3 regions of the Streptomyces sp. NPDC025833 genome follow, and region 3 is predicted to be linked to each of the others. Evidence: riboswitches for the same ligand, from Rfam matches in the RefSeq annotation. Region 3 holds a riboswitch; each other region holds the start of a gene.

Region 1 (9,610 bases), on a different contig from region 3:
GCACTGCTGGCCGCCTCCGTCACCGTCCCGTCCGCCACGGCTGCCGGGGCGGACGAACGGACGTCGAGCCCGTCCGTGGCACTCGACTGGTACGACACGACGGCCGCCACCATCGCGGCCGCCGGCGCCCCCACTCAGATCACCAACAACCGCACTTGGGCCATCAGTTGGCTCGCGGCGACCCGAGCCACCCGCAGGGTGCCGCCCGGCGTCGACCGGAACCACTTCCAGGACGTGGCCCTGGCATCCGCCGTGCACGACGTCTTGGTGGCCCTGGTCCCCTCCCGCACCCAGGATCTGGACGCCGCGTTGCGCAGCACGCTCGACCGCGTTCCGGATGGGCCGGCCAAGTCCAAGGGCGTGGCGACCGGCGCGCGCCATGCCCGGCTGGCCCTCGCCTCCCGTGAGGGCGACGGTCTGGACCCGGTCTCGGTGAACGAGCCGTTCACCGTCCCGCCGGCGGCCCCCGGTGTGTGGCAGCCGACGCCGCCGGGTCACGCCCCGGCCGCGCAGTACGGCAACCGGATCGCGAGGCCCTTCCTGCTCGACGGTCCCGACCAGTACCGGCTGCCCGCGCCGCCCGCCCTGGACTCCGCGCGCTACCGTGCCGACCTGGCCGAGGTACGGGCCTACGGGGCGGTGGACAGCACCGTACGCACGGCGTTGCAGACGGAGACCGCCGTCTTCTGGTTCGGCTCCTCGCTGACGCTGTACACCGAGCCGTTGCGGGTCGCCCTGGCCCGGTCGCCACGCTCCGTCCCCGCACGCGCCGCGCTGGTCGCGCTGTTCCACGTCGCCCTGGTGGACACGCAGATCGCCACCTCCGACACCAAGTACGCGTATCTGCGCTGGCGTCCCGTCACGGCCATCCGCACCGGCACGATCGACCCGGACCCCGATTGGACACCGCTGCACGTCACCCCGGCCCATCCCGACTATCCCAGCGGCCACAACACCTACGCGGGCGCGGCGGAAACGGTCCTCACGGCGCTCACCGGGCCGCACACCGCACCGTTCGAACTGACCAGCCCCACCGCCCCCGGAGTGACGCGCAGGTACACGGCCTGGAGTCAGCTGTCCCAGGAGAACGAGGACGCCCGTGTCTACTCCGGCATCCACACCCGCTCGGCCGACGTGGCCGGTCTCGCCCTGGGCAAGCGGGTGGCGGAACACGCACTGCGCACCGCGGAACGCCTTTTCGGCGCCGGGTGAACGATGCCTGAGCGTGCACCCGGCGACTGCTTGGCGGCTGCCGGCCAGGGGGTGAACCCGGAGTCACCGTGCAACTGGCTTCACCACTCCGGCCCACCTGGTCGCCTCCGGGTACCTGGCGGCCGCGGCCGCCGGGTACCGCACGGTTCGCGCTGCGCATGGCGACGGCCACGCTCACCAGCCTCACCCGGGGGCTTGCCCGGACAGTCCGCGCCGGCCGTTACTTGGACGACCGGGCCGTGTGCCTCGACGAGGCAGCCCGGCGCCGCGCCCGCCAGAGCATCAGCCCGCGAGAACACACCCTCGGCACGCCCAACGCGCGAGGACACCGCCATCCGCCAGGCGGCCCACACCAACGTCCTTGTTGGACTTCCTGCTTCAACTCCCGCATGGGCGGCGCGACTTCCGCGCCTGCTCCAGCGTTTCGACGCGAACGGCCGGACCAGCTGACGCTGAAGTCCCGGCGCGGAAGGGCAGCGCCCGACAGGAGTGGACCGCCGTCGAGGCCCCGACTGGGCGGCGGCCGGCGCTCATTAAATAGGGATACCTAGAAGCGCGCCTACGGATAGCTCCCGGGAGGGTGCTGAGGAGAGAGTGCCCCAGCGACGACGCAAGATCCTCTGCGTCACCGCTGCTGTCCACAAGAGGCAGTCTCCCCCCTCCCCCTGAGGAGTTCCCCATGCGTGGAGCATCCATACGCACTTCCGAGGCGGTTGTCATGGTTGCGACAAGCTTTGTGGGTGCGAGCGCACTCGGTTCGGCTTCCGCCGCCCCCGGCCGGCCCGCGCGGGCCGCCGGCCCCCTCGCATCGCGCCAGGCTTCCCCCGCCGTCATAGCCGCCGCCGCGCACGCCCATGCGACGGCAACCGGCGTGACCGAGGACGACGTGCTGACGGCCACGGACGCCCTTCAGGACGCCAACGGCAAGAAGCACGTCCGGTTCCAGCGCACGCACGACGGCCTCGCGGTGCTGGGCGCCGATCTGATCGTTCACCTGGACGCCCGCGACCAGTACCTGGGCGTGACCCGAGCGACCCCCGCGCGATCTCCCTCGCCAGCACCACACCGAAGAAGTCCGCCGCCGACGCCAGGGCCGCGGCGGCCGACGCGGCCGCGGGCAAGGCCGGCCAGGCCGAGCTGGTCGTGAGCGCCCTGGCGGGCAAGACACCGGTCCTCGCCTACCGGATACGTGTCACCGCCAAGGCGACCTCGACCGACACCGGCGTGCGGGACGTCATCGTCGACGCCACCACCGGCAAGGTGCTGAGCAACGCCCCGACGGCATAGGAAAACAGACATCGCACGGAACCTTCTCCGCTCCTCCCGACACCGGAGTGCCGCCCGGCCGATCGACGTAATCCGGTGTGCATGGGGCGGCGTGGATTCGCGAGTGAGCGCCTGCACGCGATCCACATGTTCACGGACATGTGGGACCGGACACGGAAGAATTCCCGCCGGGCATGCTCGGCATCAAGTGAGATTAGGTGTCAGCCCGTTGTCGGCCCTGTGGCAGCACTTGACGGCCTGTTGCTCCGCCCGTAAGTTCTCGTGCCCGAGGATCACCACAACCGAACACGCCGCCATCGATCCTGCGCGGGAGAGCCCGTCCCTTCGGGGACGGCGCCGAAGGAGCAAATCCTCCCCGGAAACTCTCAGGCACCCCTACCGCACAGCGGAGGCGGACTCTGGAAAGCAGACGCCCCACGCGTCTCGCCCACGGTGCAAGCCGCTTCCTTCTACGCGGTGAAGCTCTCAGGCTCATGACAGAGGGGGAGGGCCATCTGGCCGCACGCGCCCGCGCGTGCTCCACCCTCCAGGAGCCTCGACGACTCACCCGTTCCTCGCACCCTGGCGTGTCCGCTCTCTCCCGCCACCGGACGCGGGCCCCGGGGCGCCGCGGCATCAGCCGCGCGCACTCACGCCGCCGACCTGCCGTCGGTGAGTCCCGGCGCAACGGCCCGGACACCGGCAACGGCGTGGATGCGCTGATCACGCCGCTCCCAGCCTGCTCTCACGTCGCGTGCAGCCCCGTTCGCAAGGAGCGCCCATGTCCCAGACGTTCCCGTCGTTCCCGTCCTTCTCCGGTGACACGGATCCCGAGTTGTCGGCCGCCGTGGAGAGCGAGGACGACGCACGACTCGCCGCCGAACGGGCCGGAAAGCTGTTCGGCGCAGCGCATGCCCGCGTGCTCTGCCGCCCCGGTCCCGAGGCCAACACACTGGTGATGTCCGCGCTCCTCCGGCAGGGCGACACCGTGCTCGTGCCGCATCCATGGCCGGACCCCGACCCCACCTCGACACCCCAGGCGCATCCGGACGGCCCGGCGGACCGCTACGACCTCATCCGTTACCCCCTGCACGGCTGCCACTCCCCCGCCTGCACCGAGCACGTGCGCCGGATCGCCGAGAGCCGACGCCCCCGGCTCATCATCGCGGGCCGCCCGGAGTACCCACGGCACGTCGACTACGCGGGACTGCGTCGGGCCGCCGACGCGGTCGGCGCACTGCTGCTGGTGGACATGGCGAACGTCGCCGGACCGGTCGCGGCCGGACTCCACGCCGGCCCCCTGCCCTACGCCCACATCGCCACCACCACCACACATCCTCATGTCGGCGGCGTCGTGCTCACCGATGACCCCGCCATCGCGCGAACCCTCGACACAGCCGCCTTCCCCGGCCAACAGGCCGACAGCCCGTGCTGGGGCACGGCCGAACGGGCCGCGGCCTTCCGCCACGCGGCCTCACCACAGTTCCGGGACCACCAGACACGCAGCCTGCGCGCCGCCCGCCTCCTCGCCGCCCGCCTCCTCGCCGACGACATCGCCGAAGCAGGAGTACGCGTCCTGACCGGCACCACCGAGACCGACCACCTGCTGATGTCACTGCCCGGCGGGTACGCGAACCGCCCGGACGCCGCACAAGCCCTCGACGAACTCGGCGTCGCCCCACGGCGGATCACGGCCCCCTCCACCACCGACACGCCCGCGGCACACCTGACGCTGAGCCTCGACGTCTCCCACCTACCGACGCTGTGCCGCGACGACACAGAACTTCGCACCGTGAACGAGGCAGTCGCCCACGTCCTCGCTCGTACCACCAGAGAACCAGGCCCGGGGGCACCAAGGCCCCGACGCAGGGACTGACCGCGTCAAGCAACGAGGCTGGAGTGCTGGTGATGGTCTCGCACGTCTTGCTGAGCCGGGTGACCGACGCCGACGCGAACACTGTGGCGCGTACGCGTGCCGAGGCGGTGGCGGCGAACGTAACCGTGCGCCGCGGCCACGTCGTGCTGATCGAGAGCGGCAACGAAGCCCTGGACACGGTCTCGTGGGTGTATGCCGATGGGCACCTCGTTGACGGGATCGTCCCCGGGAGCCTTCTTGGTCGCGTTAAGGCGCTTGCGGACGCCGGGCAGCCCAAGACCACCACGGTCGGCAGGTACCTGCTGTACGCCCAGCCGATCCGCCTCGAAGGCCACCGGGTCGCGGCGGTCGTGCGGGTGGAACTGACGCCGTACGCGACGTCAGAGCGGCGCAGCCTGGCCATGTCGCTCGTCCTGGGTGGCATCACGATCCTGCTCGCCGGCGTCGTCGCGTACCTCGTGGTGGGTCGTGCGTTGCGGGTGGTTCACGAGATGGCCGCTCTTGCCGACGACTGGGGGGATCACGAACCCGGGCGCCGATTCGACCTCGGCGTTCCTCGCGACGAATTCGGAGAGCTCGGTCGGACTCTCGATCGCCTGCTCGGCCGCATAGACAACGCGCTCGCTGACGAGCGCCGCCTCACCGATGAGATCGCCCACGAGTTGCGGACGCCCCTGACGGTCCTGCGGGGCGAGGCACAGCTGGCGCAGCTCTCCGGTCATGACCTCGCGCCCGAGTCCGTTCTGAGGGAGGTCGACCGCTTGAACACTGCCATCACGACGATTCTGAGTGCCGCCCGGACACGGACCGGTGACGGCGCCCGCTGCGATCTCAGGACGGCGGCACGACAGACGATAGCCGGCCGCTCCATCGAGCTGCCATCCCGACCGGCGTCGCCGTCGCCGTGGCGGGCGAACTCGTCGTGGCCGTGTTGTCACCCCTGCTGGAGAACGGCCTGCGCCATGCGAGCTCGCATGTTCGGGTCACGGCGCGCATCCAGCCCCAGGACGTCGTGGTCGATGTCCTCGACGATGGTCCGGGATTCCATCCGGCGGAGGTCGACCGGGTCTTCGATGCGGGCGTGACCAGCGGCGACGGGCACGGGTTGGGGCTGGCCGTGGTGCGGCGTCTCGCCGCGTCCGCAGGAGTGGCGGTCCGTGCGATCGCGGATGGTCACGGACGCGTCGAAGTGACCTTCCCCGCACCGTAGACGATCGCGTGGTCAGGTTGTGTGCAGGTCGACCGGGTCAACCTGCACCGCATGACAACGACAGGCGAACCCCGCACACGCCACAGCGGGCGGCTGATGCCGAACAAGGTTCCCGAGGTCACCATCTGGTTCTGGGTGATCAAGATCCTGTGCACGACCGTCGGTGAGAGTTTCGCCGACTGGATCAACATGAAGCTGGGCGTCGGCCTGGTGAACACGGCCTGGATCTTCACCGCGGGGTTCGTAGGGGTTCTGGGCGTCCAGCTTCGACTGAAGCGGTACGCCCCCTTCCCGTACTGGCTGACCGTGGTCGTCGTCAGTGTCACGGGCACGCTGTACACCGACATCCTCACCGACCGACTCGACGTGCCCCTGTGGATCAGCTCAGCAGTGTTCTCGGTCCTGCTCGCGGTTGTCTTCGGCGTGTGGTGGCTGCGCGAGCGCACCCTCTCGATCCACTCGGTCACGACGCTGCCGCGCGAGTCGTTCTACTGGCTCGCCGTTCTCGTCACCTTCGCGCTCGGCACCGCGACCGGCGACTGGACCCTCGAACTCACCGGCTGGAGCCCGGGATTCTCGGTCCTGCTGCCGCTCGGCCTCATCGCGGCGATCACGCTGCTGCGGAAGTCAGGCGCGAACCCGGTGCTGTCCTTCTGGCTCGCCTACATCCTGACCCGCCCGCTGGGCGCCAACATCGGCGACTGGCTCGCCTCCCCGAAGGTCGCACAGCCGGGCGAGCCGACCGGCCTCGCGCTGGGCACCTCCACCACCAGCCTGATCTTCCTCGGCTTGATCCTGGCGACTGTCGTCTACCTGACGGTGACGCGCTCCGACGTGACCGAGGCCTACGACGCCACGCACACCCCGCAGATCACCGCCGACCATCGCAGGGAGCGCATCGCACTGGCCGGCTTCGGTCTCCTCGCCTTCCTCACCGGGGGCCTGCTGCTCTGGGCGCACGGCCAGCCACACGTCGGCCCGGCGCCGGAGGCCGACGCCACCTCCACCGTCCACCTTGCCCCCGGCCAGGCCGTGGAGAAGTTCCCGCCCGCGAAGGTCAACGCACTGAAGGCACTCGCGTCGACCTCGCTCAAGGACGCACGGTCGGGTCACGCGACCGGAGCCCACACCGCTGCCCAGTCGCTGCGAGACCTATGGGATGCCGACCAAGCCTCGTTGCAGCCGCTGGACGACACCGGTTGGACCTTCATCGACGCCCAGATGGACCAGGTCCTGAAGACCTTCGGCATCGACCACCCGAACCCGCCGATGTCGCCGGCGCAACAGGAAGCGGAACTCACCACCCTCCTCGCGGACATGCGCTGACAGACGTGATCGGCGCCGGGACGGCAGTCGCTGTAGGTGTTACGGCTCCGTGGCCTTCCGCCACGGAGCCCGCGCAGGAATCCACTTGGCGGACCACCGGGAGCACTGCTACGTTTCCGAAGGCCGTGCTGGAGAACAAGGAGGTGGTACCCGTGAACGCAGTATCGACATGGGTGCTCCCCCCTGGGGTCACGGTCGGACGATAGGTCGTCCGGGAGCGCCGTTCACGAGCACTCCCGAAAGGCACGACCATGCGCTTCACCTCTGAGAAGCATCTCGGCGACGGCGTCCTCGAACGCGAATTCACCCTCGGTGAGATCCCCGGCATTCTGTGGACTCCTGCCTCCGCGTCCGCGCCGACACCGCTGATCCTGATCGGCCCCCCACCGCTCGGGCTGCGCAAGATGTATCCCCGGCTGGCGGGGCGGGCCCGGCACTACGCGGCGGCGTACGGCTTCGCCGCGGCCACCATCGAGCTTCCCGGGAGCGGCGACCGGCCCCGTTGGCCCGCCGTCGAACAGGCCCGCGCCGACCTGCGCCGGGCGGTGGAAGCAGGCGAGCCGGTCGGTGACAAGGTGGTCGACGCCCTCATCCTCCCGCTGGTCGAGAAGGCCGTCCCGGAATGGCGAGCCGCCCTGGACGCCATCCTGTCGCTGCCCGGGATCGGCGGCCCGGTCGGGTACGAGGGGGGAGTGATCTCCATCGGCATCCGGCTGGCCGTGGTCGAGCCGCGCGTCGTGGCCGCCGGTTTCTTCGCCGGGAGTTTCGTGCCCGCCGCCATGTTCGAGGAGGCCCGTCAGGTCACCATTCCGCTGCAGGTCCTGCTGCAGTGGGACGATGAAGGGAACGACCGGCAGGCGGCCCTGGACCTGTACGACGCCTTCGGCTCCGAGGAGAAGACGCTGCATGCCAACGTGGGCGGGCACACTGGCGTCCCTCGGTTCGAGCTCGACGCCGGGGCCCGGTTCTTCGCCCGCCACCTGAAGTGAAGCCGAACGGGCAGGCCATCCGCAGACACGTGACAGCGGTACACGAACGGTTCCCCAGTCGTGTCACGCCGACGGCGACCGATGCGATGGACGACCTGCTCACCGGCTGACACAGCGAGCGCCTGCCGGACTGGCTCGTCGCCGTCCGGCAGGACTGGCCTGCCCGGCCTCCGCACGCTCGCCGTCGAGACCGAGAAAGACCGTGTCGCCCAGAACCTCACCCGGTCCCTGGGTACCCCCGCGTTCCAGCCGCGTCAGTCGCGGGAATTGCCGAAGAGGAGGCGGTAGGCGATCAGCAGGACCAGGGAGCCGCCGATGGCCGCGCCCCAGGTGGCGAGGTCGAAGAACTGGTTCTGTACGGGCCGGTCGAGGAACTTGGCGGAGAGCCAGCCGCCGGTGAAGGCGCCGGCGATCCCGATGAGGGTGGTGCCGATGAGGCCGCCCGGGTCGCGTCCCGGCAGGAGTATCTTGGCGATGGCTCCGGCCAGGAGTCCGAGGATGATCCAGCTGAGGATTCCCATGAGGTGACGCTGCTTTCCGATGAGGTCCGGCGGACGCTGGGGGGCCGGCAGGCCCGGGGTGGAGTTCGCCCGGAGCGGGTGGTTGCGGGCTGGTCAGGCCCGCGGTGTGCCGTTGCCCGGCTGATCTGCAGGGCGGCCGACGGTGTCACCGGGTGCGGTGCGGATGACGGGCGGAGTCGTGGTCCCACGCGAAGTCGCCCGCACTGTGGTCGGCGTCTGGTCGGACTTCATCGCTTTGACCTCGCTCTTGAGGATGCGGGCGGATTTGCCCAAGGAACGGGCGGCCTCGGGAAGCCTCTTGGCACCGAAGATCAATATGACGACGGCGAGGACGATGGCCAGTTCGCTGATGCCGAGCATGAGTTCCGTCTTCTCCCTGGTGGCAGTCGGCAGGGTGGCTAGAGGTGACTGGCGATGGCGGGCATCAGGTCCCGAAACGTGCGGCCGTCGGCCGGTTGTCCAATGGTGGACATGTGCCATCCACCGCCGGAGCGGTGGACCTTGGCCATGATCTGGGCGGTGTGGGAGCCGCCGCCGGAGAGGGTGTAGCGGGCCAGTTCCTGACCGGTGTTCTCGTCGATGAGGCGGCAGAAGGCGTTCTGCACCTCGGCGAAGGTCTGCCCGGTGAAGGAGTTGACGGTGAAGATGATCTGGTCGACGTGGGCAGGCAGGCGCAGCAGGTCGACGAGGATGGATTCGTCGTCACCGCCCTGCCCGGCACCGCCGACGAGGTTGTCGCCGCTGTGGCGGACCGAGCCGTCGTCGCTGACCAGGTGCTGGAAGAAGACGACGTCGATCGGCTCGTTGCCGGCGAAGAGCACCGCGGAGGCGTCGAGGTCGATCTCGCGCGGACCGGTGAGCTTGGCGAGGAAGCCCTTGCGGGGCGCCGCCTGCCAGCCCAGCCCCATCCGCACGACGCCGAGCGGTTGCCCGGTGCTCTTCTCCAGGCTGATCTGCTGGCCCTTGGTCAGCGTGACTGTCACCGATTTCCTCCTGGTACTCGGGGGCGGAGCGCGATGCCCGGTAGTGCATGGGATAGCCCAGATGAATCTACAGCACTGTAGAAGCAGTGAGTTGGGACGCGCCCGGTCCTGCCCGATACGCCATGGCCCGGCGCACCGGCTCGGCGTGCGCCCCCTCCCGTGGGAGCGGTGTCAGTCCCGGAATGGAAGAGAGGGGCCGGCGAAGTCCGGGCTGCTGTAACCAGGTC
Region 2 (9,610 bases), on a different contig from region 3:
AAACCCTCGACGCCCAGGCGGACGGCGCGACCGTCGCCACCTGCGTCAGCCCGGGAGTCCACGGCTGAGCCGGGTGCATCGGCATCCGGCACGGAACCACCCTGGAAGAGGCGGGGCGGCTGTGCCATGTCACCGTTGCGCCCGTCATGGCTGGCCCTCACACCGCGTCCGGCGAGCAGAGTCGCGTACCTTGCTCGCCGCCACGCCACGGTCGGGGCACCAGGTCCGGGGGAGCGATGACCACACAACCCGCTCCCCTGGGCCGCCTGGCCACGCCTCGAACACGGACCCCACCTGCCGACCGACGACGTCGCGGACCTTGTCGATGAACAGCGGGTCGGTGGACAGCTTGAACGTCTGTGTCCGGTGCGGGGCCAGGGCGAACGCCCGCCAGTCGCACAAGCCGTCCAGTCCCCGCTCGATGAAGCGACGCCGCCAGGTGCGGACCGTGTCCGCAGTGATCCGCAGCCGGCGGGACACCTCCATGATCGAGTGTCCCTCGGGGCCAGCTGATGCTCCTCGCCAGCCTGTGGGCACACAGAAGGCTCCCGGCCTCCGCGGAGCAGCCGCCCACGCCCGATCCGGTCTGGCTGACCGGATCGGGCCTGTGTGCCGGGCCGCTCCCCACGCCGGCTTCAGCACACATTCCGTGATTTACACCCGGGTCACTTGACGTTGACCGCAGACCAGGCCGCCGCGACCGCGTTGTACTCGGCGGAGCCGCTGCCGTACAGGTCCTTGGCCGCGTTGAGGGTGCCGGTGCGGGCGCCCGCGTAGTCGGTGGTGGACGTGAAGTACGTGGTCAGCGCGCGGTACCAGATCGCGATCGCCTTGTCCCGGCCGATGCCGGTGACCGTGGAGCCGTCGTATGTCGGGGAGTTGTAGGACACTCCGTTGATCGTCTTCGCACCGCTGCCCTCGGACAGCAAGTAGAAGAAGTGGTTGGCGACGCCCGACGAGTAGTGCACGTCGAGGTTCTTCACCGAGGACGACCAGTAGTCAGCCGAGCTGCCGTCCTTGGAGGGCTTGTCCTGGTAGCGCAGTGGGCTGCCGTTGCCGCGAAGGTTCAGCTCTTCGCCGATCAGGTAGTCGGGCTTGTCGGTGGACAGGTTGCCCTTCCACTCGACGGCCGTGCCGAGGATGTCGGAAGTGGCCTCGTTCAGGCCGCCGGACTCGCCGGAGTAGTTCAGGCCGGCGGTGGCGCTGGTGACGCCGTGGCTGAACTCGTGGCCGGCCACGTCGAGCGCGGTGAACGGCTTGGCGTTGCTGGTGCCGTCGCCGTAGGTGATGCTGAAGGTCGAGTCGCTCCAGTAGGCGTTGTTGTAGCCGTTGCCGTAGTGGACCTTGCTCAGCTGGCCCTTGCCGTCGTTCTTGATGCCGTTGCGGTTGAAGGTGTCCTTGTAGAAGTCCCAGGTCGTCGCTCCGCCGAACTGCGCGTCGACCCCCACCGTCTGGCGGTTGGACAGGGCGCCGTCGCCCCAGGCGTTGTCGGTGTCGGTGTAGGTGGTGCCGCTGCCGCTGGTCTTGTTGCCCAGGTCGTTGGTGTAGATACCGCCCCGGCTCGGGTCCTTCAGGGTGTAGGTGGTGCCGGAGACTGAAGTGGTGAGCGGGACCGAGCCGACGTAGTAGCCGGTACCGGTGCCGGTGGCCGCAGCGGTGGGCTTGGCCTTTGCGGTCTTCCCGTCCGTCGTGGTGTACCCGGTCGGGGCGAAGGAGGCGATGGTCTCCGTCTGGAACAGGACCGTACCGGTGTGGGCGTCGGTGACGACCAGGCGGTGGCTGGGGGTGCCGTCGGTCTGGGTGCCGTCGACGGCGGTCCGCCAGCCCAGGCGCGGGGAGCCGGACGCGGCGTAGACGACCAGCTCGGGCTTGGCCGCGGTGGCGTCCTTGGCAAGACCCTTGGCGGCGTAGCGTCCTTGGGCGGTCCACGTGCGAGCGGCGGCGAGGGCCTGTGCGCGCGCCTTGTCCGCGGACACCTTCGGCTTGATGCCGGCGAGGTCGATCGCGCCGATGCCGTGCTGGACGGAGCGGATCACGCCGCCGGCGCTCTCGTGGGCGACCAGGTCGCCACCGATGACGGGCAGGCCCTTGTACGTGCGGTGGTAGCGCAGGTGGTGGACGCCGTCGGAGTCGGCAGTCACAGCGACGACCTGCAGCCGCTCATTGGATCCGAGGCCTAGCTTCTCGGCCACGGGGGCGGCCTGGCTCTTGCCGAGCGCAACCTCCTGAGCCGGCGTCAGCCGGACGACGGAGAGCGGTTTGTGGGTGACGGGGGTTCCGTCGGCCGCGAGGGCGACGCTGGTCTGCGCGGCGACGACGAGGGCGGCGGTGAAGGCTATGCCACCAAGGACGGACTTGCTGCTCACAGACGACTCCTTTGCGGGCCACTGATGAGTAGCCCGGTTCGGCCCTTGACGGGGTTCCGTCATGTGGGTGAGTGACCAGAACAGTGACAGCCCGAAAGGTGGCCTGTCAGGTACCCGACAGGCATTCGGCCGATAGAAATAGCTTGCCTTTGCGGCGATTGGAACAAAAGGAAAATTTCACAGAAGTAAAGGCGGCGAACATCCCTAAAAGGGTCCAATAATCGGCCAGTCTGCGCATGAAAGATTGCCGCAATGGTATGGCAACGCTTGCGCAAAGGTGGCAGTTTATGATGCTTCCCTTGCGGCCAGTCAGCCCTTCAACTTGGCCGCTGCTCAGCTCAGTTGGGTGACAGGCAGGTAAAGCCCCTGGTAGATGGGTTTTCGACCAAGAAATCCGTCTCCACCAGAGGCTTGGTGTGCTTGCGCGTTTTTCGCGGTTGGCCGAGCAACGGATCTTGTGGAGGAGTCGCCAGGACTTGAGGGTGGCGACGGCCTGCTCGACCAGGGCTCGGATCTGCGCGTGGGGCCGGTTGACGGCCTTTCGCCCTGCGGAAAGCGTCCCCTGCCGACCCCACTACGGGATGCGGACCGTACTCCCGGCGCGTCCGTGGCCCTTGTCGGCTCAGCAGGTGACGCCGGCCTTGCGCAAGAGCGGCAGTGACGCGGTGTTCACGGACGGCCCGGACATCGGGGCATGCTCGGCGGCGAGCCTTCCTCGCCGAAGGCTCTTCCGCACGCCTGGGCACGCATGCCCGTGCACATGCTGGTGATCACCTTGCGTTCCGTTTCGTCCCGCCTGCTCCGATCAACGTCGAACGGCCTGGCGGCACTCAGACCGCGGGAAGGAGCGGAGAGATTCTTCTCTATGCCTGTTCTCTTTATGCCGTCGTCTTACCGAGGTTTTCGGCTGTCGCTGCTTTTCCCACAGCGCGCCTGCCGCCGCGTCGCGTGATTTGTGCGAGCTCACCCTGAAAAGCCATAGCACCACCCACCTCGTGGAGCCGGATTTCTCGCCGACATGCTCGGCATCAAGTGGGATTAGGTGTCGGCCCGTTGTCGGGCCGGTGGCAGCACTTGACGGCCTGTTGCTCCGCCCGTAAGTTCTCGTGCCCGAGGAGCACCACAACCGAACACGCCGCCATCGATCCTGCGCGGGAGAGCCCGTCCCTTCGGGGACGGCGTCGAAGGAGCAAATCCTCCCCGGAAACTCTCAGGCACCCCTACCGCATAGCGGAGGCGGACTCTGGAAAGCAGACGCCCCACGCGTCTCGCCCACGGTGCAAGCCGCTTCCTTCTACGCGGTGAAGCTCTCAGGCTCATGACAGAGGGGGAGGGCCATCTGGCCGCACGCGCCCGCGCGTGCTCCACCCTCCAGGAGCCTCGATGACTCACCCGTTCCTCACACCCTGGCGTGTCCGCTCTCTCCCGCCACCGGACGCGGGCCCCGGGGCGCCGCGGCATCAGCTGCGGGCACTCACGCCGCCGACCTGCCGTCGGTGAGTCCCGGCGCAACGGCCCGGACACCGGCAACGGCGTGGATGCGCTGATCACGCCGCTCTCAGCCTGCTCTCACGTCGCGTGCAGCCCCGTTCGCAAGGAGCGCCCATGTCCCAGATGTTCCCGTTGTTCTTGTCCTTTCCCGCTGACACGGATCCCGAGTTGTCGGCCGCCGTGGAGAGCGAGGACGACGCACGACTCGCCGCCGAACGGGCCGGAAAGCTGTTCGGCGCAGCGCATTCCCGCGAACGCCGACTCGGGCCCGTCACCGACAATCTCATCGGACACGTCATCGACGACTGCGGCCACATCATCCCGCTGCACCGGCCGGAGGCCCTGCTCGCCCTGGTGCGCCCCTTCCTGGCCGGCTACGACACGAGCGCAGCGTGACCGGACGCGCCGGGCGGCCGCCACGCTCGTGAGCTACTTCTGCCAGCCGACGGTCTCCGGCAGCGGCGTGCCGAATATCGTGGCGCCGACGTTGGCCAGCCCTTTCTTGACGCCGTAGACGGACGGACCGCTGAAGAGGGGCAGGAAGGCGTACTGCGCCAGTTCCTCACGTTCGATGGCGTTGGCGCGGGCGATCTGCTTGGCGGGGTCGGATATCTCGGAGGCGGCGTGGATCTGCTTGTCCAGCTCCGGGGTGCCGGTACCGGTCAGGTTGGAGTCGCTGTCGGTGCCGTAGAACTGGTAGAGGTAGCGCGCGCCGAAGGGGTCCGTGGAACGGTTGCCGGACAGGAAGAGGTCGAAGTCGCGATCGCTGAGGATCTTGGAGAAGTCCGCCTCGTCGGCCTTCTTGATGTCGACGCCGATGCCGACCGGCTTCAGCATCGCGGCGAATGCGTTGGCCGTGGCCTTGTCCAGCGGGTCGTCGCCGAGCAGGGTGTAGCGGACGGTGAGCCTGGTGCCGGCCTTCTCGCGGATGCCGTCCTTGCCGGCCTTCCAGCCGGCGGACTCCAGGGTCTTCCTGGCGTCGCCTGGCGCGTACTTGATCACCGACGAGACGTTGTCCTCGTACCCCTTCTGGAAGCTGTAGAGGAGCGCCGAACCGGGAAGCGGCTCGGAGTAGTCAAGTCCCTGGAACTGAATCTTGGCGATCTGTGTCCGGTCGACGCTCTGCAACAGCGCCTTGCGTACCCGCACGTCCCGAAGGGCGGCGGACTTCGAGTTCACGTACAGCGAGTACTCGAACGGGCTGCCGCCGCGGCGGATTTCCGTGCCGGTGACGCCGCTGACCTGCTTCAGGCCCTCCGCGCTGCCCGTGGTGGCGTAGTCGACCTGGCCGTTCTTGAACGCGTTGGTCGCCGCGGACGAGTCCAGGTTGACGTAGATCCGCTTGTCGAGCTTGCCCTTCTTCCCCCACCATTTCGGGTTCCGGACGAAGGTGAGGTTGCCGCTCTTGGTGTCGAAGGTGCCGACGGTGTACGGACCGGCGCCCCATTCGGGGTGGGCCTTCTTCACGTAGGCGTCGTTGAAGTTGGCAACCGTCGCGGCCTTGGGGTTCAGCAGCGTGGTGAACAGGCTGGACCACCAGGGGTCCACGCCCTTGAAGTCGATGACGGCCTGCTTGTCGTCGGCACCGCGGGTGACCGAGGTGATGCTCCGGTACCCCTCGGTGTTGCTCGCGTTGTAATCCTTGTCGGAGCCGTTGTTGGCCTGCCAGGTGGCCTTGACCGCCCGCCAGTCGATCGGGGTGCCGTCGTTGTAGGCGGCCTTGGGATTGAGGGTGAGGACGACTCGCTGGTTGCCGCCGGTGACACTGACCTTGACGTCGCTGAGGTAGTCCGGGTTGTACTGCACGTCGCCGGTGGGGGAGTAGGTGATGACATCGGGGTTGTACCAGAACCACACCCGGGTGGCGGTGAGGGTGGCATTGGCGTTGAACGGGTTGCCCTGGTCGTCGAAGGTCCCGGGCGTGGTATAGGTCCCTCCGTCCTTGATGTTGTCGTAGGGCTGGGGGTTGTAGTCGACCTTCGCCGACGCCACGGCGGGGGTCGCGCCCTTGGCCGACCCTCCGGCGTCCGGCGCGTCGGCACCGGAGGAACTGCAGGCGGTGGCCGTCAGGGCGAGGGCCAGGGTGAGTACGGAGGCCGGGGCGGTTCTCGGTCGCATGGCGAGTGGATCCATTTCTTCGTGGGGGTGGGACGCCGCACGGCGCGGCGGCGCTGCGGAACAGAGGTCGCGAGGGCGGTCAGCGGGCGTGACAGGCGGAGCGGTGGCCGGAGCCGGACCCCGTGGGGTGCAGGGCCGGACGCTCGGTACGGCACCGCTGCCGCAGTCCGTCGTCGAGCAACCGGTGCAGCGGACACCGGTCGACGAAGACACACCCCTGCGGCAGGCGCGACGCACTGGGCTGCTCGCCCTCCAGCACGATGTGCTCGCGGGCGCGCTCCAGTTGCGGATCGGGTACCGGGATCGCGGACAGCAGGGCCTGTGTGTAAGGGTGCCGGGCGTCCGCGAAGAGTTCCTCGGTGTCACCGATCTCCACGATGTGCCCCAGGTACATGACCGCAATCCGGTCGGACACATGGCGCATCACCGCGAGGTCGTGCGCCACGATCAGGTACGCCAGGCCCAGTTCGCGCTGCAGCCGGGCGAGCAGGTTGATGACGCCGGCCTGGACGGACACGTCGAGGGCGGACACCGGTTCGTCCAGGATCACGATCCGCGGCTCGGTCGCCAACGCCCGTGCGATGCCCACGCGTTGACGCTGACCGCCGGAGAGGGCCGCCGGGAAGCGGTCCGCCACCGAGGCGTCCAGCCCTACCAGGGCGAGGAGTTCGCCCACCCGGGTCCGGATCGCCGCCCGATCCGCGCCCACCGCCTGGAGCGGTTCGGCGAGGAGCTGGAAGACGGGCAGGCGCGGGTCGAGCGATCCCATGGGGTCCTGCATGACGATCTGCACGGCGCGCCGTAGTCTCCGCCTCTGCTCGGCGAAGGCCGGGGCGGCGACGTCCGTGCCCGCGATGTCGATCAGACCGTGCTCTGGTCGCCCGAGCCGCATGATCTCCAGCAGGGTGGTGGTCTTTCCGCTTCCGGACTCGCCGACCAGACCGAGGGTCTCGCCGGCTCGCAGTTCGAAGCTGACGTCGCTGACCGCGTGCAGCGTCCCGACCCGGCGTCTGAGGAGGGCTCCCTTGGTGAGCGGGAACGTCTTGGTCAGGCCGGTGACCCGCAGCACCGTCTCGGCGTCGGCGTCGGCGTCGGCGTCGGCGTCGGCATCGGCGTCCGGGCCGGGCTCGGCCTGCCCTTCGGCCTCCGCCGCCTGCGGGTAGAGCCTGTCGGCCGCCCATGTGCCTTCGGCCAACTCGTCGGCGCGCAGGCAGGCCACCTGCCCGTGCCCGGGGACCGTGGTCAGCTCCGGTTCGTGCGTGCGGCAGGACCCGACAGCCGCGGGACAGCGGTTTGCGAAGGAGCATCCTGCCGGGAGCTCTATCAGTGACGGTGGTTCACCCGCGATCGGCACCAGCGGGCGGCCCGCCCGCGCCTCCGGCCGGGGGACCGCCCCAAGGAGTCCGATGGTGTACGGCATGGTCGGCCGCGCGAACAGCTCCCGGGCGCTCGCCTGTTCCACGATCCGGCCCGCGTACATCACGGCGACGTCGTCGGCGTATCCGGCGACCACCCCCAGATCGTGGGTGATCAGCACCAAGGCCGCACCGGTCTCGGCCTGGGCCGTTCGTAGGACGCCGAGGATCTGTGCCTGCACCGTCACGTCGAGGGCGGTGGTCGGCTCGTCGGCGACGATGACCGACGGCGAGTTCGCCATCGCCAGGGCGATGACCACGCGTTGGCGCATGCCGCCGGAGAACTCGTGCGGGAACGACCGCGCGTTGCGCCGTGGGTCCGGGATGCCAACCAGGTCCAGGAGTTCGACCGCGCGGGTCCACGCGGCCTGCTTCGTGAGCTTCTGATGGACGCGCAGAGCGTCGGACAGCTGACGGCCGACGGAGAAGATGGGGGTCAGCGCGGACAGCGGATCCTGGAAGACCATGCCGATGTCGTTGCCGCGTACGGCGGACAGCCGTCGGTCGTCGAGCCCGACCAGGTCACGGCCGCCCAGCAGCACTCGGCCCGACACGTTCGCGGACCCGGGCAACAGTCCCATGATGCCCATCGCCGTCGCGGACTTGCCCGATCCGGACTCGCCCACGATGCCCAGCGTGCGCCCGCGGTGGACGTCGAAGCTGACGTCCCGTACGGCTCGTACCGGACCGGCCTCGGAGGGGAAGGAGACGTTCAGGTCCCGCACCGACAGCACCGGCGTCGGCGTGGCGGGTTCCGCTTGCGGATGCGTGCCTGGGGCCGTCAGCGTCATCGCCGGCCCCCCGCGGCGCCGGTGACGGACGTCGGGTCGAGCGCGTCCCGCAGCCCGTCCCCGATCAGGGTCATGGACACCGTCAGCAGCACCACCAGGGCGGCCGGGTAGCCGAACAGCCACGGCGCGCTGGTGATCGTGCCGGAGCCGTCGGCGAGCATCGTGCCCAGCGACACGTCCGGGGGCTGCACTCCGAAGCCGAGGAAGGACAGGGCGGTCTCACTGAGCACGGTGGCGACCACTCCCAGGGTCAGGTTGACGACGAGCAGGGAACCGAGGTTGGGGATGATGTGCCGCAGGACGATCCGCCAGGGCCTCACCCCCATGAACTCCGCGGCCAGGACGTACTCCCTCTCGCGCAGCGAGGTGGAGACCGACCAGACGACCCGTGCCGTGGACATCCAGCCGAACACGGTGAGGACCAGGATGAGCACGCGCCAGTCGCCGGCGAGGTGATGCGAGACCAGGGCCAGGATCAGGAACGACGGCACGACGAGCAGGAAGTGGATGACCATCAGGGTCAGCTTCTCGACACGACCGCCGAAGTACGCGGCCCCCGCACCGATCACCGCGGCGAGCGCGATCGTCAGCACGGAGACACTGACCGCGATCACCAGGGAGCGCTGGAGGCCGTGCACGGCCTCGGCGTAGACATCGTTGCCACCCTGGTTGGTGCCGAAGTAGTGCGTCCCGCCGGGCGGTTGGGTGAGCGCCGTGAAGTCCACGTCGGTGTAGGCGAAGTGCGTGAACAGGCCGCCGAACACGCTGAACAGGACCAGCAGGGCGAAGAACGCCACGCCCAGCAGGGCCGGGCGGTTGCGGGCGAACCTCCGCACGTACAGGCGTCCGCCGCCCGTACCCGGCGATGTGGCGCGGTCCACCGTACGAGGACCGGACGGCTCGGGCAGGGGCGTAACCGTGGTCACCACGTCAGCTCACCCGCACCCGAGGGTCGAGCAGGACGACCGCGACATCGGCCAGGACCGCGCCGACCGCCGTCATGGCGGCTCCGAAGGCCGCGACGGCGACGGCTCCGTGCACGTCGTTCTTCGCGATGGTCTGGACGAAGTACTGACCCATGCCGTTCCATCCGAAGACCGTCTCCGTGATCACCGCGCCGGTGAAGATCGCCGGGATGCTGAAGGCCACTGACGTGGCGGTCGGGATCAGCGAGGCGCGCAGCGCGTGCCGGCGGATCGCCTGGGCGCGTGTCAGGCCGGTGGCGCGGGCGGTGCGCACGTAGTCCGAGTTGATGCTGTCCAACAACAGCGAGCGCTGGGTCAGGTGATAGCCGACGTAGCCCAGCAGCGTCAGGCTCAGCGTCGGCAGGACGAGGTGCTGGAACCGGTCGGCGACGGTCGGCCACAGACCGCTGACCGTGGGGGACTTCTCCCCGGCGACGTAAAGGAAACGCCACCCGAGGTGCTGG
Region 3 (9,610 bases):
GCGGGCCGTCTCCTTGTACTTCACGCTCATGTCGGCGCCGGTCTCCTTCATGGTCTTGATGACCTTGTCCAGGGACACCTTGTGCGAGCCGTCGCCGCGCATCGCCATCTTCGCCGCCGTGACCGCCTTCACCGCGGCCATGCCGTTGCGCTCGATGCACGGGATCTGCACCAGGCCGCCGACCGGGTCGCAGGTCAGGCCCAGGTTGTGCTCCATGCCGATCTCGGCCGCGTTCTCCACCTGCTCCGGCGAGCCGCCGAGCACCTCGGCGAAGGCGCCCGCGGCCATGGAGCACGCGGAGCCGACCTCGCCCTGGCAGCCGACCTCGGCGCCGGAGATGGACGCGTTCTCCTTGAACAGCATGCCGATCGCGCCGGCCGCCAGCAGGAAGCGGACGACCCCGTCCTCGTCGGCGCCGGGCACGAAGTCCATGTAGTAGTGCAGGACCGCCGGGATGATGCCGGCCGCGCCGTTGGTCGGCGCGGTCACCACCCGGCCGCCCGCCGCGTTCTCCTCGTTCACCGCCATCGCGTAGAGCGTGATCCACTCCATGGCGTGCGCCAGCGGATCGCCCTCGGCACGCAGCTGGCGGGCGGAGACGGCGGCGCGCCGGCGGACCTTCAGACCGCCGGGCAGGATGCCCTCCCGGGACATGCCGCGCCCCACGCACTCGCGCATCACGCGCCAGATCTCCAGCAGGCCGGCCCGGATCTCCTCCTCGGTGCGCCAGGCCCGCTCGTTCTCCAGCATCAGGGACGAGATCGACAGGCCCGTCTCCCGGGTCAGGCGGAGCAGCTCGTCACCGGTGCGGAACGGGTACTTCAGGACCGTGTCGTCCAGCACGATGCGGTCCGCGCCCACCGCGTCCTCGTCCACCACGAAGCCGCCGCCGACCGAGTAGTACGTCTTCGACAGCACCTCCGCCCCGGTGGCGTCGTAGGCCCAGACCGTCATGCCGTTGGCGTGGTACGGCAGCGCCTTGCGGCGGTGCAGCACCAGGTCGTCGTCGAAGGAGAACGCGATCTCGTGCTCGCCGAGCAGCGCGAGGCGGCCCTCCCGCTTGATCCGCTCCACGCGCTCGTCGGCCGTCTCCACGTCCACCGTGCGCGGCGAGGCACCCTCCAGACCGAGCAGCACCGCCTTCGGCGTGCCGTGGCCGTGGCCGGTCGCGCCCAGCGAGCCGTACAGCTCGCAGCGCACGGACGCCACGGAACCGAGCAGTTCCTCGTTGCGCAGCCGGCGGGCGAACATCCGCGCCGCGCGCATCGGGCCGACGGTGTGGGAGCTGGACGGGCCGATGCCGATCGAGAACAGGTCGAAGACCGAGATGGCCACGGGTGACTCCTCCATACGGGGGGTGATGCGAGGGGTGGTGCGGGGCGCGGGCACCGCGCACGCCGGTACGTCCAGTGTGCGCGGTACCCCGCGAAAGGTGACCTACTTGTTCAGACCGGGGTACAGCGGGTGCTTGTCGGCGAGCGCCTTCACGCGCGCCTTCAGCCCCTCCGCGTCGTACGACGGCTTCAGCGTCTCCGCGATCACGTCGGCGACCTCGGCGAAGTCCTCGGCCGTGAAGCCGCGGGTCGCCAGGGCCGGCGTGCCGATGCGCAGACCCGAGGTGACCATCGGCGGGCGCGGGTCGTTCGGGACGGCGTTGCGGTTGACCGTGATGCCGACCTCGTGGAGCCGGTCCTCGGCCTGCTGTCCGTCCAGCTCGGACGCGCGCAGGTCCACCAGGACCAGGTGCACGTCGGTGCCGCCGGACAGCACGTTCACCCCGGCCTCGCGGGCGTCGTCGGCCGTCAGCCGCTCGGCGAGGATGCGGGCACCCTCCACCGTACGGCGCTGGCGCTCCGCGAAGTCCGCCGAGGCGGCGACCTTGAAGGAGACCGCCTTGGCCGCGATCACGTGCTCCAGGGGGCCGCCCTGGAAGCCCGGGAAGACGGACGAGTTCAGCTTCTTCGCGAACTCCTTGCGGGCGAGGATGACACCGCCGCGCGGGCCGCCGAGCGTCTTGTGCGTGGTGGAGGTCACCACGTCCGCGTGCTCGACCGGGTTCGGGTGCAGACCGGCGGCCACCAGCCCGGCGAAGTGGGCCATGTCGACCCACAGGTACGCGCCGACCGCGTCGGCGATCCGGCGGAACTCCGCGAAGTCGAGCTGCCGGGGGTAGGCCGACCAGCCCGCGATGATCACCTTGGGGCGGTGCTCCTCGGCGAGCCGCTCGACCTCGGCCATGTCGACCCGGCCGGCCTCGTCCACGTGGTAGGCGACCACGTTGAACTGCTTGCCGGAGAAGTTCAGCCGCATCCCGTGGGTCAGGTGGCCGCCGTGCGCCAGGTCCAGGCCGAGGATGGTGTCCCCGGGCTGGGCCAGCGCGAACAGGGCCGCCTGGTTCGCGGAGGCGCCGGAGTGGGGCTGCACGTTGGCGTACTCGGCGCCGAACAGCTCCTTGACCCGGTCGATGGCGATCTGCTCGGCGACGTCGACGTGCTCGCAGCCGCCGTAGTAGCGGCGGCCCGGGTAGCCCTCGGCGTACTTGTTGGTGAGGACCGAGCCCTGCGCCTCCATGACCGCGAGCGGCGCGAAGTTCTCGGAGGCGATCATCTCCAGGGTCGACTGCTGGCGGTCCAGCTCGGCGTCGACCGCGGCGGCGATCTCCGGGTCCAGCTCGTGCAGGGGCGTGTTCAGGACAGTCATGTGACTACGACTCCTCAGCCGGCGGTGAAGGCGGTGTACTCGTCGGCGGAGAGCAGCTCGGCCGGCTCCTCCGAGACGCGTACCTTGAACAGCCAGCCGCCCTCGAAGGGGGCCGAGTTCACCAGCGAGGGGTCGTTGACGACGTCCTCGTTGACCTCCGTGATCTCACCGCTGACCGGCGAGTACAGGTCGGAGACCGACTTCGTGGACTCCAGCTCGCCGCAGGTGTCGCCCGCGGTCACCGTGGAGCCGGCCTCGGGGAGCTGGACGAAGACGACGTCACCGAGCGCGTTGGCGGCGTGCTCCGTGATGCCGACCGTCGAGACGCCGTCCTCGGCGTCCGACAGCCACTCGTGCTCCTTGCTGAAACGCAGCTGCTGGGGGTTGCTCATGGCCTGAATTCTCCTGTACGCGCGGGAGTGCTGATGACGGGGGAGTGAGGAAACCGCTGGTGGGCGGGTGAGTGTGCGCAGGGTCACGCGCCGGCCACGGGACCGGGCCCCGCCCGCGACCGCGCCCGGTCGCTACTTCTGACGCTTGTAGAAGGGCAGCGCCACGACCTCGTACGGCTCGTGGCTTCCCCGGATGTCCACGCCGACACCCGCGGTGCCCGGCGCCGCGTGCTCCGCGTCCACGTAGGCGATCGCGATCGGCTTGCCCAGGGTGGGGGAGGGGGCGCCGGAGGTGACCTCGCCGACCACCTCGCCGCCGGCGACGACGGCGTACCCGGCGCGCGGCACCCGGCGGCCCTCGGCGACCAGGCCGACGAGCTTGCGCGGGGGCTTGGAGGCGGCCCGCTCGGCGGCCTCCGCGAGCGCCTCGCGCCCGACGAAGTCGCCCTCCTTCTCGAACTTCACCACACGGCCCAGACCGGCGTCGAACGGGGTCAGGGAGGTGGTCAGCTCGTGCCCGTACAGCGGCATGCCCGCCTCCAGGCGCAGCGTGTCCCGGCAGGACAGGCCGCACGGCACCAGGCCGGCGCCCTCGCCCGCCGCGGTCAGCGCCTGCCACAGCTCCACGGCGTGCTCCGGCTTCACGAACAGCTCGAAGCCGTCCTCGCCGGTGTAGCCGGTCCGGGCGATCAGCGCGGGGACACCGGCGACGGTGCCGGGCAGGCCGGCGTAGTACTTCAGGCCGTCCAGGTCGGCGTCGGTGAGCGACTTCAGGATGCCGGGGGACTCCGGGCCCTGGACCGCGATCAGCGCGTAGGCGTCCCGGTCGTCGCGGACCTCGGCGTCGAAGCCGGCGGCGCGCTCGGTCAGCGCGTCCAGGACCACCTGGGCGTTGGAGGCGTTGGCCACGACCAGGTACTCGGTCTCGGCCAGCCGGTAGACGATCAGGTCGTCCAGGATGCCGCCGTCGGCCTGGCAGATCATGGTGTAGCGGGCGCGGCCGACGCCGACGGAGGCGATGTCGCCGACCAGGGCGAAGTTCAGCAGGGCGGCGGCCCCGGCGCCGGTGACGGCGATCTCGCCCATGTGGGACAGGTCGAAGAGCCCGGCCCGGGTGCGCACGGCGACGTGCTCGTCGCGCTCGGAGCCGTAGCGCAGGGGCATGTCCCAGCCGGCGAAGTCGGTCATCGTCGCACCGAGCGAGCGGTGCAGCGCGTCCAGCGCGGTGTGGCGGAGTTCGGTACTGCTCATCGGTCGGTCGTCTCCCAGGGCACAGGGATGGGGCGAGGAAAGTTCCTCCCCATCTGTCATCGGAACCTGAGAGGTTCGCCTCGACCGCCCCGCGGGGTGGTCACGGCTTGCACCTTGGGTGGAGCCGCCGTCACGGCGGCCCGCTTTTCAGATGTGCCTCGCCCACGCGGTAACGGTGCCTGAGAGATTCAAGGGAGGGACTTGCTCCTTCGGCGCCCCAGCGAGGACTGCTGGGAACTCTCCCGCGCGGATTCGAACGGCCGGTATGCAGTTGGCGGGCACATCATTGCACGCCGCGCCCCGGCCCGTCAGGGTCCGCATCTGTAACCGACCTGTGGCACTACGCGCATGAACCGCCGACCGTTGCGCATTACCTTCTCTTTACACGCGACGGGTACGGGTCATGACCGTGCCCACTGGGGAGGACGATCACGGTGAACAGGACATCGGCCTACGCCGCCGGCGCCGGTCTCGCGGTGCCGGAGCAGCCCTCCGTCCCGGCCCGCGAGCGCTCCGCGGACCGTCCCGCGCCGGTCGTCCGCGACCTGCGCGACCGCGCCGGCCGCAGCCCGCACGCCCTGCTCTTCGGCCCCCGCGACCTGGTGGTCGTCACCGGCCTGCCCGGCAGCGGCAAGTCCACCCTGATGCACCGCGCGGTCGCCGGCCACCGCGTCGACTCCCAGGACACCCGCGACCGCTGGGACGCCCGCATGCCGCGCCGGCTCCCGTACGCGCTGTACCGCCCGCTGGTCCGCCTCGCCCACTACGCCGGGCTCCGCCGGGCCCTGCGCACCGGTGAGGGCGTCGTCGTGCACGACTGCGGCACCCAGCCCTGGGTGCGCGCCTGGCTGGGCCGCGAGGCCCGGCGGCGCGGCGCCACCCTGCACCTGCTGCTCCTCGACGTCACCCCCGGCCGGGCCCGGGAGGGCCAGCGCGAACGCGGCCGGGGCGTCTCCCGCTACGCCTTCCGCCGCCACCGCCGGGCCACCGCCCGCCTGCTGGGCGCGGTGGAGAGGGGCGAACTCCCCGCCGGCTGCGGCGCGGCGGTGCTGCTGGACCGGGACGCGGCGGACGTCCTCGTCCGCGTGGGCTTCACGGGATGAGGGACTGTCACCGCCACCCGATAGCCTTCAGGCTCCCGACAGTGGTTCCCAGCAGGCGGTAGGCAGATGGACTTCCCGGCGGACATTCCCGCGGACTTCCCGGCACAGGCGCACCCCCACCCGCACGGCGGTTGGCCCGGCAACGAACTGGAGGAGGTGCTGTCGGCCTCCCTCGGCATCCCCACGGCGGGCGGCCGGATCGTCGAGGTCCTCGGCCGCAGCCTCCTGTGGATCCCGCTGCCCTCCGGCGGCGGCCCGGACAGCGGCCAGCTCGACCTGCCGACGCTGGAGGCCGAAGGCCAGGCGTACGTCCCGGTGTTCAGCTCCGAGGAGCAGCTCCGGCTGGCGGCCGGGCCCCACATGTCGTACACCGTCGCCCCGGCGGTGGAGTTCGCCCGCGGCCTGCCCCCGCAGGTCGGCCTCGCCCTCAACCCCGACGGCGTGGTCGGCATGCCCCTGCCGCCGCAGGCCGTGGCCGAGCTGTGCCGCGCCGGCCGCACCCCGCTCGACGGCCCGGGCACCGGCGGCCGGGTCCGCCTCTTCGAGCCCGACTGGCAGGACGACCCGGTCGACTTCCTCGCCGCGGCCTCCGCCGAGTTCGCCGACACCGGCGTGGTCCTCACCGCGCGCCGCTGCCTCGCGGCCGTCGAGACGGCCGACCCGGTGATGTTCGTCGGCGTGGAACTCTCCCAGTGGGAGGGCGACCTGCGCGCCCTGCCCCTCCAGGCACTGGGCCGGGCCCTGGGCAAAGTCCCGGTCAATTGGCCGGTCAACCTGGTCCTGCTGGACGTGACCGACGATCCGGTCGCCGGCTGGCTGAAACAGCACGTCCGCCCGTTCTACCAGCACGGTCACTGAGCCGCCCGCGGGGGGCGCGCGACCGCGCGGCGAGGTACGGGCACCCGCACCGGCGAACGGGCACGGGGCCCGGGCGTGCCGGACGCTTAAGCTGTTCCCCAACGCGGGACGACTCCCAGAAGGGCCGGTACGACAGGTGAGCGCGAGCCACAGCGGCAGCGTCGAGCACATGGTGCGCCAGGTCACGCCCGGACGCTACGACGCGTACGAGGCCCTGCTGCGCGCCCTCGCCACCCCGTCCGCCGGCCAGATCTGGATGCTCCTGTGGCACGGTCAGGCCGGCTCCCGGGACGCCCAGTACGGGGACATGGAGGTGGACGGCTTCCACTACGCCCCCTGCGTGACCTCCGCCCAGGAGCTGTCGGCCAGTGGCTGGAACCGCTCCTACGAGGTGGTCGACGGCCTGGACGTGGCCCGCACCCTCTACCCCGACCACTACGGCCTCTGGCTCAACCCGCACGCCCCGGGCGGCGGCGTCGGCGTGCCCTGGCTGGACCTGCGCCGCATCGCCGCCGGACTGGAGCGCCAGCCGGCCGGCCCGCTGCGCCTGTCCGAACCCGGCATCGAGATCCCGCAGTTCTACGCCCTGCTCGCGCAGAACGCGCACCGCACCCCCGCGCTCCGCTCGCTGCGCCGCGCCTGGGTGCAGCCCGCGCTCGGGGCGCCGTACCTCGCCATCGGCCTGGACGTGTACGACACCTCGCCCGCCGCGGTCGACTCGGTCCGCGGGATGATGCAGAGCTCCGTCGGCGCGGTCCCGGACGGCCTGCCGGTGTCCACGGTGGCGATGACCGACGGTCACGACCCGGTGGTGATGTGGATGCGGGCCCGCGCGCGTCCCTTCTACGACCGCGAGGCGCACGCCGCCGCGCCGCAGCTCCAGGCGCCGGCCCCGCCGCACGCCCCGGCCGGCGGCTACGGCTACCCGCCGGCGCACGGCGGCTACTGAGCGGCCGGACCGCGCGGCGCCTCCCCGGACGGCGGGGGCGCCGACGCCGGCGGACAACTCGGCCGCGCGGCCTTCGCCTGGGGCGCGGGGCAGAATTTGCGGCATAGGCGTTCTTCTGCGCGCGTAGACATCGCCTGAACGTCCCGAACCGCGCAAAATCGCCGTTCTGTCCCAACTGGACCACGTCCGGGAGGCGTTACCCACTGTTCGGATAACGGAATCCCCCGGACTGCATCACGGTTGCGCATACTTTCGCCGTCACATCTGGCGGGTGATCACAACCACGCTGAAGACTCGCGGTTCAGACACGAGGCCGAGACCTCGTGATCGATGGCAAGTCGACAAAGCCGCAATCCGCGGCAGGCGCAGGCCGGTCACCACCGGCGAGAGGGGTCGCTCACCGTGACCGCACCGATCGAGACCACCGGGGCGGCAGCCGAGGCACAGCCGGAGGCTGTGCTGCAGGGTGCCGGTAAGGGGCAGATCGAGGGTCGTTCCCTGGGCCAGATCGCCTGGGCCCGGTTCAAGAAGGACAAGGTCGCCGTCGCCGGCGGCGTCATCGTGATCCTGCTGATCCTCCTCGCCGTCCTCTCGCGCCCCATCCAGTCGATCTTCGGACTCGACCCCAACGCCTTCAACCAGGACCTGATCACCCCGGACACCTCGCTCCCCAAGGGGAGCTGGGGCGGCATGAGCGCGGACCACCCGCTCGGCGTCGACCCGAAGTTCGGCCGGGACATCGCCACCCGTGTCCTGGAGGGCTCCTGGGTGTCGCTGGTGGTGGCCTTCGGCGCCACGATCCTGTCGAACGTGATCGGCGCGATCATGGGTGTCGTGGCCGGCTACTACGGCGGACGGGTCGACTCGATCATCAGCCGGCTGATGGACACGTTCCTCGCCTTCCCCCTCCTGCTGTTCGCCATCTCCATCTCCGCCACCCTCCAGGGCGGCGCCTTCGGCCTGGAGGGCCTGCCCCTCCACCTGAGCGTGCTGATCTTCGTCATCGGCTTCTTCAACTGGCCGTACCTGGGCCGGATCGTGCGCGGCCAGACCCTCGCCCTGCGCGAGCGCGAGTTCGTGGACGCGTCGCGCGGCATGGGTGCCAAGGCTCCCTACATCCTGTTCCGGGAGCTGATGCCCAACCTGGTGGGCCCGATCATCGTCTACTCGACGCTGCTCATCCCGACGAACATCCTCTTCGAGGCGTCGCTGAGCTTCCTCGGCGTCGGCATCCAGCCCCCACAGGCGTCCTGGGGCGGCATGCTCCGTGAAGCGGTCACCTACTACCAGGTCGACCCGCAGTTCATGATCGTGCCTGGCCTCGCCATCTTCCTCACCGTCCTCGCGTTCAACCTGCTCGGCGACGGTCTCCGCGATGCTCTCGACCCGCGCAGCCGCTGACGCCGGCCGCGGAGAGCCCGAAAAGTTTCCGACAATGGAGGGGAAAGCGCCCATCATGCGAAGGTCAGCGCTGGCCGCGATCGCGGCCATCGGCACCGCCAGCCTGTTTGTTGCAGGTTGTAGCAAGGCCGATGACAACAAGAACGAGAACGGCAAGTCGGCGGGGGCCAATGCCGCGACCAAGGACGTCGTCAACGCGTCCGACAAGAAGGGCGGCACGGTCACGTACGAGCTGTCCGACGTCCCGGACTCGTTCGACCCGGGCAACACGTACTACGCCTACATGTACAACCTCAGCCGGCTGTGGGCCCGCCCGCTGATGACCTTCCAGCCCGGCGCGGGCGAGAAGGGCAACACCCTCGTCCCGGACCTCGCGGCGAGCAAGGGCGTCCCGAGCGACGGCGGCAAGACCTGGACGTACAAGCTGCGTACGGGCCTGAAGTACGAGGACGGCACGCCGATCACCTCGAAGGACGTCAAGTACGCCGTCGAGCGCTCCAACTTCGCGCGTGACGTGCTCTCCCTCGGCCCGAACTACTTCCAGCAGTTCATGGCCGACGGCGACAAGTACAAGGGCCCCTACAAGGACAAGAGTGCCAAGGGCCTGTCCTCCATCCAGACGCCGGACGACAGCACGATCGTCTTCCACCTGAAGCAGGCCTTCCAGGAGTTCGACTACCTGGTCGCCGCCCCGCAGACGGCCCCGGTGCCCCAGGCCAAGGACAAGGGCGTCGACTACGTCAAGCACATCGTGTCCTCGGGCTCGTACAAGTTCCAGAGCTACGAGGACGGCAAGCAGGCCGTGCTCGTGCGCAACGAGAACTGGGACGCGAAGACCGACCCGCTGCGCAAGCAGCTGCCGGACAAGATCGTCGTCAAGCTGAAGGTCAACCCGGAGACCATCGACCAGGACGTCATGGCCGGCAAGGCCATCGACCTGGCCGGTACGGGTGTCC

Evidence for each region. Region 3 has a riboswitch for glycine ahead of gcvT (glycine cleavage system aminomethyltransferase GcvT). Riboswitches for the same ligand answer to the same signal wherever they lie in the genome.
Region 1: another riboswitch for glycine. It lies ahead of ACZ4K2_RS35530 (PLP-dependent aminotransferase family protein); the one in region 3 lies ahead of gcvT (glycine cleavage system aminomethyltransferase GcvT).
Region 2: another riboswitch for glycine. It lies ahead of ACZ4K2_RS21630 (alpha/beta hydrolase); the one in region 3 lies ahead of gcvT (glycine cleavage system aminomethyltransferase GcvT).

What each region holds. Positions count from the first base shown of each region.
Region 1 covers NZ_JBVHNF010000033.1:22,090-31,699, forward strand. Annotated here, with positions in the region: gene ACZ4K2_RS35515 (vanadium-dependent haloperoxidase) at 1-1,212, shown strand, start outside; gene ACZ4K2_RS35520 (hypothetical protein) at 2,084-2,359, shown strand; gene ACZ4K2_RS35525 (PepSY domain-containing protein) at 2,257-2,499, shown strand; glycine riboswitch at 2,797-2,890, shown strand; glycine riboswitch at 2,896-2,981, shown strand; gene ACZ4K2_RS35530 (PLP-dependent aminotransferase family protein) at 3,260-4,354, shown strand; partial or broken gene ACZ4K2_RS35535 (histidine kinase dimerization/phospho-acceptor domain-containing protein) at 4,846-5,103, shown strand; gene ACZ4K2_RS35540 (ATP-binding protein) at 5,283-5,564, shown strand; gene ACZ4K2_RS35545 (COG4705 family protein) at 5,616-6,890, shown strand; gene ACZ4K2_RS35550 (alpha/beta hydrolase) at 7,142-7,879, shown strand; gene ACZ4K2_RS35555 (GlsB/YeaQ/YmgE family stress response membrane protein) at 8,134-8,400, opposite strand; gene tatA (Sec-independent protein translocase subunit TatA) at 8,494-8,760, opposite strand; gene ACZ4K2_RS35565 (TerD family protein) at 8,799-9,383, opposite strand; gene ACZ4K2_RS35570 (hypothetical protein) at 9,555-9,610, opposite strand, start outside.
Region 2 covers NZ_JBVHNF010000011.1:298,092-307,701, reverse strand. Annotated here, with positions in the region: partial or broken gene ACZ4K2_RS21645 (helix-turn-helix domain-containing protein) at 301-501, opposite strand; gene ACZ4K2_RS21640 (M4 family metallopeptidase) at 666-2,366, opposite strand; partial or broken gene ACZ4K2_RS21635 (transposase family protein) at 2,800-3,064, opposite strand; glycine riboswitch at 3,509-3,602, shown strand; glycine riboswitch at 3,608-3,693, shown strand; partial or broken gene ACZ4K2_RS21630 (alpha/beta hydrolase) at 4,110-4,253, shown strand; gene ACZ4K2_RS21625 (ABC transporter family substrate-binding protein) at 4,287-5,975, opposite strand; gene ACZ4K2_RS21620 (dipeptide ABC transporter ATP-binding protein) at 6,055-8,181, opposite strand; gene ACZ4K2_RS21615 (ABC transporter permease) at 8,178-9,089, opposite strand; gene ACZ4K2_RS21610 (ABC transporter permease) at 9,112-9,610, opposite strand, start outside.
Region 3 covers NZ_JBVHNF010000003.1:130,162-139,771, forward strand. Annotated here, with positions in the region: gene ACZ4K2_RS05685 (L-serine ammonia-lyase) at 1-1,335, opposite strand, end outside; gene glyA (serine hydroxymethyltransferase) at 1,438-2,700, opposite strand; gene gcvH (glycine cleavage system protein GcvH) at 2,715-3,092, opposite strand; gene gcvT (glycine cleavage system aminomethyltransferase GcvT) at 3,225-4,343, opposite strand; glycine riboswitch at 4,387-4,500, opposite strand; glycine riboswitch at 4,501-4,598, opposite strand; gene ACZ4K2_RS05705 (AAA family ATPase) at 4,778-5,446, shown strand; gene ACZ4K2_RS05710 (enhanced serine sensitivity protein SseB) at 5,513-6,304, shown strand; gene ACZ4K2_RS05715 (enhanced serine sensitivity protein SseB C-terminal domain-containing protein) at 6,474-7,253, shown strand; gene ACZ4K2_RS05720 (ABC transporter permease) at 7,656-8,654, shown strand; gene ACZ4K2_RS05725 (ABC transporter substrate-binding protein) at 8,710-9,610, shown strand, end outside.